Linked DNA regions of Rhodopseudomonas boonkerdii. The protein of the gene in region 2 binds, or shares a complex with, the protein of the main gene of each other region. Links are inferred from orthologs where the notes say so. Each region holds a gene or a part of one and is shown on either strand. Other genes may lie near its edges.

Evidence for each region.
Region 1: the proteins of E0H22_RS12220 (region 2) and dnaG are in contact, whole or in part, in a crystal structure (PDB 2R6A), measured with the Geobacillus stearothermophilus proteins. The link is inferred for Rhodopseudomonas boonkerdii from one-to-one orthologs. Residues at the interface, in WP_033016901.1 of Geobacillus stearothermophilus: Ser13, Glu15, Ala16, Gln18, Glu91, Leu92, Asp94, Ala95, Val96, Pro97, Thr98, Ala99, Ala100, Asn101, Tyr104, Tyr105, Ile108; in WP_049624496.1 of Geobacillus stearothermophilus: Lys456, Leu457, Leu458, Pro459, Ala460, Asn463, Ala464, Leu467, Leu535, Leu536, Ile537, Ala538, Gln544, Glu545, Asp548, Tyr549, His552.

What each region holds. Positions count from the first base shown.
Region 1 is NZ_CP036537.1:4,366,830-4,370,141, forward strand. What follows is about bases 1-2,961. They hold dnaG (DNA primase), read right to left. Parts: upstream 2,491-2,961; coding sequence 511-2,490; downstream 1-510. Other genes in these bases: rpoD (RNA polymerase sigma factor RpoD), read right to left, coding at 1-207; E0H22_RS20070 (chlorite dismutase family protein), read left to right, coding at 2,793-2,961. In the rest of the region: more of E0H22_RS20070, read left to right, coding at 2,962-3,312. UniProt on the Escherichia coli protein: RNA polymerase that catalyzes the synthesis of short RNA molecules used as primers for DNA polymerase during DNA replication.
Region 2 is NZ_CP036537.1:2,633,761-2,640,532, reverse strand. What follows is about bases 369-3,360. They hold E0H22_RS12220 (replicative DNA helicase), read left to right. Parts: upstream 369-1,110; coding sequence 1,111-2,610; downstream 2,611-3,360. Other genes in these bases: alr (alanine racemase), read left to right, coding at 2,768-3,360; E0H22_RS12225 (hypothetical protein), read right to left, coding at 556-762; E0H22_RS12230 (cyclopropane fatty acid synthase), read left to right, coding at 369-552. Also shown: more of E0H22_RS12230, read left to right, coding at 1-368; more of alr, read left to right, coding at 3,361-3,901; E0H22_RS12210 (hypothetical protein), read right to left, coding at 3,908-5,482; E0H22_RS12205 (sulfite exporter TauE/SafE family protein), read left to right, coding at 5,601-6,329. UniProt on the Escherichia coli protein: The main replicative DNA helicase, it participates in initiation and elongation during chromosome replication. Travels ahead of the DNA replisome, separating dsDNA into templates for DNA synthesis.

The DNA.
Region 1 (3,312 bases), 1.7 Mb from region 2 along the record:
CGAGGTCTGGTCGGAGGGCAGCACTTCATTGAGCTGATCGAAGGTCACGAAGCCGCGCTTCTTGGCCTGCTTGATCATCTTCTTGACGGCCGCATCGGACAGATCGAGCAAAGGCGACGGCGCTTCGGCGGCATCCTTTTCGGGCGTATCCGCTGCCGCGTCTTTTTCCTTGTCCTTGGTCTGCAGCGTCTTTGCCTTGGTGGCCATTCAATGCTCCTGAAACGCGCTCACGCCGAGAGCGTGTCCTGTATATCGGCCGCGCCCCGCCATCTCATCTCGTACCGATCGACTTGCTCGTCACTTGCGTGACGGGGTGACGCGCAAAGGGCGGCGCTTGCCTTTCGCCACCCTGTCGTCATACCCGATCCGTCGGTCTCGGCTATTCAATCTCTGCTCAAGGCTTTACCCGTGAAGGGCTTAAGCCCGGATTAACCCTGTTTGTGCCGCCAAACCATGGTTTTGGCGAGTCTTTTTGCCCATGGCAACGGTTCCGTCCGCAGCAAAGTTTGATCACTGGCTGCGCTGGAACCGCCCCGACAACTCGCCAAACCCTTCGATCAGCGCCTCGGTCCCGTCCACCTCGGCAAGCCGGGCCTTGACGTCGCGGAGCCAACCGTAATTGGTTTCACTGGCCTCCGCGCCCAATGCGAGCTCGGCATCCTTCAATTCCCTAAGTAATGAGTGGTACTGGCGATGCAAGGCGACCAGCTGCATCCAGGTCGCCAAAACGTCCTCCTGCGCCGCTCCGGGCTGCGCCGCCCACACCGCCTGAACCGAATTCGCCCGCTCAACCATCTGTAATTGCTCGGATAATCCGGCCTTTACCAGGTCTTCACGCATTTCCGCGCTTTGCTCGGCCTCGTCGCCATGATGATGCTCGTGGGCGAAGGCGGCGATGATGCCGGCGCGCAGCCGGTGCATCTCCGGATGTGCCAGCTCGAGCGCTGCAACCTCCTCGAGCCGATCATGCAGCAGCCAGGGATGGTTGATCAGGCTCTGCAGGATCAGCGCCTCGCGCCGCGAGACGGCGCTGCGCTGGCCGCGCATGATGGACGATGTCGCAAGCTGTGGACTGATGGCCTGATAGGGCCCGCGACCGAGCATCTGGCTCGCCGTGGGCGGCACGCCGCGATTGCCACCGCTGATTCGCGGCGTGAACGGGCGCTGCGGCGCGCGCTGAAACTGGCCCGGCCCGCCACGATAGCCGCCGCTTTTGGCGCCGCCGCCGAACTGGCGGTACAGCCGGTCGGCCAGATCCTGGCGATAATATTTCTTCACCACATCGTCGCGGATGACGGTGGAGATCTCATTGATCCGCGCCTCCAGCGCGGCGCGGCGCTCGGGGGTGGAGAAATCGCCGGCGGCGATCTCGCGCGCCCAGATCAGGTCCGACAGCGTGCCCGCGGCCGCAATGACATCCTCGACGGCGCCGCGCCCGCCCGAGCGCGCGAGATCGTCGGGGTCCTGCCCTTCGGGCAGCAGCGCGAAGCGCAGGCTCTTGCCGGGCTTGAGATGCGGCAGCGCCAGCTCCGCCGCGCGCCATGCCGCCTTCTGGCCGGCACGATCGCCGTCGAAGCAGAGGATGGGCTCGTCCACCATCTTCCACAGCAGCTGCAGCTGGTTCTCGGTGAGCGCGGTGCCGAGCGGCGCGACGGCGCCGGGGAAACCGACGCCGACCATGGCGATGACATCCACATAGCCCTCGACCACCACGATGGGCGCACCGTCATGGGCGGCTTTGCGGGCCATGGGGAAATTGTAGAGGTTGTCGCCCTTGTGGAAGAGCGGCGTTTCCGGCGAGTTCAGATATTTCGCCGGCACATCCTTCTTCAGCGCACGGCCGCCGAACGCGATGATGCGGCCGCGGGCGTCGGCGATGGGAAACATCACGCGGTCGCGGAAGCGATCATAGGGCACCGGGATATCGTCGCCGCCGATCAGCATGCCGGTCTCGACCATGTCGGAAACGGGGATGCCGGCCGCGCCGAGATGCTCCTTCAGCGCGAACCGATCCTCCGGCGCGTAGCCCATGCGGAACTGCAGCTGGGTCTGCGGGCCGATGCCGCGATCGGCGAGATAGCCGCGCGCCTGCGCGCCGTGCCGCGAGGTCAGCGTGTCCTGAAAGAATTTTGCGGCGATCTCCATGACGTCGTGCAGCGTCCTGCGGCGCTGCTCCTGCCGCGCGGCATCCGGGGTCGCGGCGGGCACGGCGAGACCCGCCATGGATGCCAGACGCTCGACGGCCTCGACGAAGCCGACGCCCTCGGTTTCCATCACGAAGTCGAAAATGTTGCCGTGCTTGCCGGTGGAGAAGTCGTGGTAAAACTGCTTCTGGTCGTTCACCGTGAAGGACGGCGTCTTCTCCTGCTGGAACGGCGACAGCCCCTTCCACTCACGCCCCGCCTTCTTCAGCTTGACGCGCTTGCCCACGACTTCCGAAACCGGAAGCCGGGCGCGCAGCTCTTCGAGGAATTGGGGCGTGAAACGCATGGTCGCCTAGGCATATAGGGGATAGTTGCCAAATTGGCATCTATTGCCGAATGGCAACCATTATTCACAGGGGAACCGGCCTCAGCCCCCTACTCCGCCCTCATCCTGAGGAGCGGCCGAAGGCCGCGTCTCGAAGGATGGTCGCGTGCTCAGGAGCCAAGCCAGCTCATGGTTCGAGACGGCGCTTCCGCCTTCGCTCTTCGAGCTACGGCGGACAAGTCGCGCCTCCTCACCATGAGGGGCGGTGTTTGTCGTTGAACATCGCCCTTGAATTCTTCCAAGTTCCGTTTTTAACAAGAGCGATGTTCACGACTTTTCGAGGTGGCCAGACCGGCACGTGGCGGGTGCTCTCCATCGCGCCCGCACGCGGCGACACGCTGCCGATCATGCCCGCTTTGTCCGTCACCCATGCCGATTCCATTGCGCTGCCGCCGGCTCCGTCGGCCCATTCCTGGCGGCTGATCGGCGTCGCCAGCCATCTGCGCTACACCGAGCGGCTGGAGAAGATCGCGCTGACCAAGGCGCAGGCCGGGCTCGGGCGCGCGGAGGCGACCCGCGCCGCGCTGATCCCGATCCGCAAGAACAACGCGTGGTGGCTGATGACCCAGAACGAACGCCGCCGCATCTTCGAGGACAAGTCCCGCCACATCGCCGACAGCCTGAAATACCTGCCGGCGATCGCACGCCAGCTCTACCATTCGCGCGATCTCGGCGGCCCGTTCGATTTCCTCACCTGGTTCGAATATGCGCCCGAGCATGCGGAGGTGTTCGAGGAATTGGTGGCGATGCTGCGCGAGAGCGAGGAATGGCAGTTCGTGGAGC
Region 2 (6,772 bases):
CCCGGCCCGTTCGACCGCATCGTTTCGGTCGGCATGTTCGAGCATGTCGGCGTCGATCATTACGACACTTTCTTCAAGCGCTGTGCGGAGCTGTTGAGCCCGGACGGCGTGATGGTGCTGCATTCCATCGGGCGCCCCGAAGGTCCCGGCATCACCAATCCGTGGATCGCCAAGTATATTTTCCCCGGCGGCTATATCCCCGCCCTTTCCGAAGTGCTTCCGGCAATCGAACGCGCGGGTCTGCTGATCTCGGACATCGAGATCCTGCGCCTGCATTATGCCGAGACGTTGAAAGCCTGGCGCGAGCGCTTCATGGCACGGCGCGAGGAAGCCGTGCAGCTCTATGACGAGCGGTTCGCCTTGATGTGGGAGTTTTACCTGGCGTCGTCAGAAATGTCGTTCCGCAAGCAGAACATGATGAACTTCCAGATCCAGCTCACGCGCCGCCAGGACGTGGTGCCATTCACCCGCGACTACATCAGCCGCGAGGAAGCTCGTCTTGCCGCGGTCGAGCGGGCGATATCGCCCAAGCTGCAGATGGCGGGCGAGTAGCTTTCAGAAAGAAAGTTCGAGAAGCTCGGCACGGTGAGCCGTTTGCGATCGACGGACATTAGCCGGCCGCTCGAGCCGCGCCTTGGCGGCTGAGATGATGGCAGGGCTGCATGATTGGCCGCGCAACTCTTCCGTGCGCGCAAAACCGGCGATCAGGTCGGATAACCATGTATTATCGTCGGTCGCCGAAAACGGCTGACGCTGATCCATCGACCTGTCCGCCTCTCGATTCCTGTGGTTGTCATCCCAACACCCGACTCCATGACTGGTTCCAAGTGTGGCTCAACTGCAATCCCACTTCTTGTTATAAGTGAGACAAATCGCAGTCCGGTTCAGGCTGGCCGCACAATTTTCCAGGTCCCGTTAAAACGGTATTGAGGATCGCGATCCACATGCCAACCGGCCCCCGTCAAGGGCGGATTGATCGTTGCCGTCGAATTCCTCCAAGCACCGGTGGGAATCGTGCATAAGGTGACGGCATGCTTCCCCCCGCCCGCGCTGACGCGCTTATGTCCGGGGCCGCGCATCCGTCTCCTTCGAAGAAAAACAGCGAGCAACATGGCCGCACCCGATTCCAACGTTCTCAAGCTCGCCCCGGACGTGGCAACGCCCGCTTATCGCAGTGCGCCGCATAACATCGAGGCCGAACAGGGCGTGCTGGGCGCCATGCTGGTCAACAACGACGCGTTCTACCGCGTCTCGGACTTCCTCAAGCCCGAACACTTCTACGAGCCGCTGCACCAGACGATTTTCGACACCGCCGCCAGCATCATTCGCGCCGGCAAGATCGCCACCCCCGTGACGCTGAAGACCTTCTTGCCCGCCGATGCCGATCTCGGCGGCATGACCGTCGCACAATATCTCGCCCGCCTCGCCGCCGAGGCGACCACGATCATCAATGCGCAGGACTACGGCCGCACCATTTACGACCTCGCGATCCGCCGCCAGCTGATTGGCGTCGGCGAGGACATGGTCAATGTGGCCTATGATGCGCCGGTGGATTTCGCTCCGCGCGCCCAGATCGAGGACGCCGAGCGCCGACTCTATGAGCTTGCCGAAGCCGGCCGCTATGACGGCGGCTTCCAGCGTTTCTCGCAGGCGATGACCACCGCCCTCGACATGGCCGCCAATGCCTATCAGCGCGACGGCAAACTGTCTGGCATCTCCACCGGCCTGCGCGATCTCGACGCCCGCATGGGCGGCTTACAACGTTCGGACCTGATCGTGCTGGCCGGCCGCCCCGCCATGGGCAAGACCTCGCTCGCCACCAACATCGCCTACAATATCGCCGCGGCCTATCAGGCCGAGCTGCAAGCCGACGGCACCAACAAGACCGTCAATGGCGGCGTGGTCGGCTTCTTCTCCTGCGAAATGTCGGCCGAACAGCTTGCCACCCGTATTCTCGCCGAGCAGACCGAGATTTCCTCGAGCGCCATCCGCCGCGGCGGCATCACCCAGGACCAGTTCGACAAGATCCGCGACTACACCATCAGGCTGCAAAACCTGCCGCTGTATGTGGACGAAACCGGCGGCCTGTCGATCTCGCAGCTCACCGCCCGCGCCCGCCGCCTGAAGCGGCAAAAGGGCCTCGATGTCATCATGGTGGACTACATCCAGCTCTTGCAGGGCTCCGGCAAGCGGTCGGACAACCGCGTGCAGGAAGTCACCGAGATCACGACGAACCTGAAGGCGCTGGCGAAGGAGCTCAACGTTCCCATCATCGCCCTGTCGCAGCTCTCGCGCCAGGTCGAAAATCGTGATGACAAGCGCCCGCAGCTCGCCGACCTCCGCGAATCCGGATCGATCGAGCAGGACGCCGACGTGGTGATGTTCGTCTATCGCGAAGAATACTATCTGCAGGCCAAAGAGCCCAAAATGGGCACACCGGAGCACGAGAAGTGGAAGTTTGAGATGGATGCCGTACACGGCAAGGCCGAGGTGATTGTCGCCAAGCAGCGACATGGGCCCACCGGTACGGTTCCCCTGCAATTCGAGGGTCAGTTCACGCGCTTCAGCGATCTCGCGGACGACCAATACATGCCCGTGCCCCACGAGTGATTTGGTCGCGGCGGCGAATGGACCAACGCTGCCAATAGCTCACACCGTGTTATTCTCGCCGTCATGGCCGGCTTGTTCCGCGCATCCACGCCGTCCCTCGCGGGGGAACGTGGACGGCGCGACGAACGGCCATGACGACTTTCTGTGAGAACCAGTGATGACCGAAACCACCACCGAACTCGATCCGACGGCCACCGGCATCCTCACCATCGATCTCGACGCCATCGCCGCCAACTGGCGCAAGCTGGAAAAGGCCAGCGTCCCCGCCGAATGCGGCGCGGCAGTCAAAGCCGATGCCTATGGCTGCGGCATCGACCGCGTGGTGCCGGCGCTGGCCAAGGCCGGCTGCAGGACCTTCTTCGTCGCCACCGTCGACGAAGCCCACGCTGCGCGCACGGCCGCGCCGGACGCTGCCATCTATGTGCTCAACGGCCTGTCTCCGCATTCCGGCGACACCCTTGCCGCCATCAAGGCGCAGCCGGTGATCGGCTCTTTGGACGAACTCGCCGAATGGGACATGTTCTGCCGTCGCACCGGCTGGGCCGGCGGTGCCGGCGTGCATGTGGACACTGGTATGAGCCGGCTCGGCCTGTCGATTGCGGAAGCACAAAGCCTCGCACCGCGCATTGCCTCCGGCAATCACGGTTTCACGCTGGTGATCAGCCACCTCGCCTGCGCCGAGCAACTGAACAGTCCCATGAATCCGAAACAGGTCGGCGCCTTCCGTGAGATCTCGCATCTGTTCTCCGGGATCACGTCATCGCTCGCCAATTCGTCCGGCATCTATCTCGGCCCGAGCTACATGTTCGACATGGTGCGTCCGGGCGCTGCGATCTACGGTGTCAATCCGACACCGGAAGCCGCCAATCCCATGCTGCCGGTGATTGACCTGAAAGCGCGCATCATCCAGACCCGTGATGTGGCCCGCGGCGACACCGTGGGTTACGGCGCCACCTGGACCGCGCGCCGCCCGACCCGCCTTGCCATTATCGCGGCGGGCTATGCCGATGGCTATTTTCGCGCGGCCGGCAGCGGTGACGGCACGCGAGGCGCGGAGGTCGTGATCGCCGGCCAGCGCTGCCCGGTCGCCGGCCGCATCTCCATGGATCTGATCGCGGCTGATATCACGGACCTGCCGGAGAACGCCGCCCGGCGCGGCCATCTCGCCACGCTGATTGGCGAAGGCCTTACGGTGAACGACCTCGCACATCACTTCGGCACGATCGCCTATGAGGTGCTGACGAGCCTGGGGCGGCGATATCGGCGGGTTTATAAAGGCGGCGAAGGCTGAGGCCATTCAAGGCCGCGGCACGACCCGGTACTGCACGGCATAGGTCCCGACATGGACGGGCGATAGCCCGTCGATTACCGGCAGCGGCGATGGCGGATCGATCAGCAGCACCTGCGCAAACTTGCTGCGCCAGTTCCTGATATAGCTCGGCGCTTCCCTGTCATCCCCCTGCAGCACGGGCAGATCGATCGGCTCGCCCGGCGATTGCGCGATCGCCCTGTAGGGTGGCCGCACCTCGACCGGCTGCTGCGCGGGATCGGCGAACATCAACGGCCAAAATGCCTTGCGCTCGATCGCCAGCAGCGCGCCGAGATGGCCGTCGAGGCGATAGACGCCCGGCAATGCCCGCGTGGGCACCGTAGTCTCCGTATCGTTGCCGCGATGACCACGCGCCACCAGAACCTTCGTGCCGGGTGCCACATCGGCGATTGCCGCGCGAACGTCGGCAAGATCGGCGCGATGTCCGGTCCAGCTCCATGCCAGATGCCCCGTCCGAACCACGATCAGCACGACGAAGAAAGAGACGGCCAGCATGGCGGGACCGTGCCGAAGACGCGGTGACGATCCAGCGAAGACCAGAAGGACGATCATCAGCATCAGGCGAATGTCCACGAAGGTCCCACCCTTGATCGTGGACGGCGCGACGAGAAACACGACGACCAGCGTGAACAGGCTCAGCGGGAATGCAGGTGCAACCGCCATGCTGCGCCAGGTGAGCAGCAGGAACGCGACAAAGCCGAGCAATGTCAGCATGCTGAGATCGACATTCGTGGTCATGAAGGGCGACATCACGGCCAGCAGTTTGTCCCAGCCGCGCCAGCGTCCCGGCAGCGCCGGTGTGTCCGACAACGGACTGGCGAGATAGAACAGCAAGGCCGGAGCAAGCATGACGATCAGGGCGCCCCCGACGCGGGTCGCCTCGTGCATGACGGGACGCCCGGCGCCGCGCAGCCGATACAACCGCGCCGCTTCCTCGGAAACGATCAGCAGCGCCAGCAGAGCCACTCCGAAGATGTGGCAGAGAAACGTCGCAGCAGCCGTCGCCGCGCCGGCGACCGCCACCCAGTAAAGCGCAACACGGCGGCGTAGCGCGATCCAGCCCGCAGCCCCCGCAAAGGCAAGTCCGAGCGCGAGCAGGAAATTCATGAAGCCGAGCAGAAAGACCGCGCTGCAGGCGACAAGACCCGAGGCCAACGGCCACAGACTCGCGCATCCAAAAACGACGCGATGATACAGCGTGACGCCGATCACGGGGGCCAGCAGACTCAACGCCAGCAAGATACGGCCGCCCGTATGGACTTCGGTGAGCTTCAGCAATCCGGTGCCGATGACATCGATGCCGAGATTCGGCACCAGTCGCCAATGCGGTGCGTACATCTGCGACAGGGCGGCATCGTGCGGATGCGCCAGCACGAACATCCGCGCGAGATGGTTGGGATAGTCCAGCACCGGTGGCACATCGACCAGCAGCAGCGGCGCCGTCAGAACGACAGCCAATGCCAGCGCGGCGATCAACCAGAGCCGTCGCGGTTTGCGAATGCCGCGCATCGGCGCCCATGTGAGAACATCGCCTGCATTCATATGTCATACCCGCCCGTACCGGCGGACCTTGGCAAAGCTGCATTGACAACCCGTCAACAGGTGACCGACGCCGGGAATCGTGCTGAATTCCGCGCCCGTTCCAGCGCCGGAGCCTGAATTGTCCTTCATCTTCGTTTGCGCGGTCGGCCTGCTGGCCGGCACCATTTCCGGCATCGTCGGCACCGGCTCGTCGATCATGCTGATGCCGGTGCTGGTCTACGAGTTCGGCCCCAGGCAAGCGGTGCCGATCATGGCCGTCGCTGCGGTCATGGCCAATCTCTCGCGCATCATGGCCTGGTGGCGCGAGATCGACTGGCGCGCCACCTTTGCTTATTCGATCACCGGCATCCCCGCCGCAGCTCTCGGTGCGCGCACGCTGCTGGTGCTGCCGTCGCAGGCGGTCGATCTCACCATCGGCGTGTTCTTCATCGCCATGGTGCCGTTGCGGCATTGGCTGGCAAAGCGCTCCTTCACCATCGGCCTTTGGCAGCTCGCGCTCGGCGGCGCCATCATCGGCTATGTCACCGGCATCGTCGTCTCCAGCGGTCCGCTCAGCGTACCGTTGTTTTTGTTCTATGGCCTCGCCAAGGGCGCTTTCCTCGCCACCGAGGCCGCAAGTTCGCTCGGCCTCTATCTCAGCAAATCCGTCACCTTCCAGCGCTTCGGCGCGCTTGATCTCGAGGTGCTGGTGAAAGGCCTGATCGCCGGCGCCTCGCTGATGTCAGGCGCCTTCATCGCCAAGCGTTATGTGCTGAAACTCAGCGTGGAGACTTTCCGGCGCATCATGGACGTCATCGTGCTCGTGGCGGGCGCCAGCATGGTGCTGTCCGGACTGCGCTTGATCTGAAATCACTCACCAAAAACAAATCGACCGCCTTGCGGCGGCCGATGGATCGTCAAAGCTGCGCAGTCGTCTCAGTAGCCGTAGCGACCGTAGCCACCACCATAACCGTAGCCCGCGCCATAGCCGTAGCTTTCGTAGCTGGAGCCGAAACTGAAGCCGCGATTACAGGTCGAGCAACCGACCTGAACCGGTGCGTAATAGACCTGTGCCGGGGCGACCTGCACGGTGCGCTGCTGGGTGGCATAGCGCGCCGGGATGCGGCGATATTCGGTGCGCGCCGGGGCGACCATCACGGTCTTCGGCACCATCACGGTGCGGTACTGCGCCGGACGATGATGGCGCACGGTGCGACCTGGCGACACCATCACGGTGCGCTCCACCGTGCGATATTGCGGCGGGATCACCTGCGGCTGATAGCAGGTGGTGCAGCCGGCCTGAGCCATGCT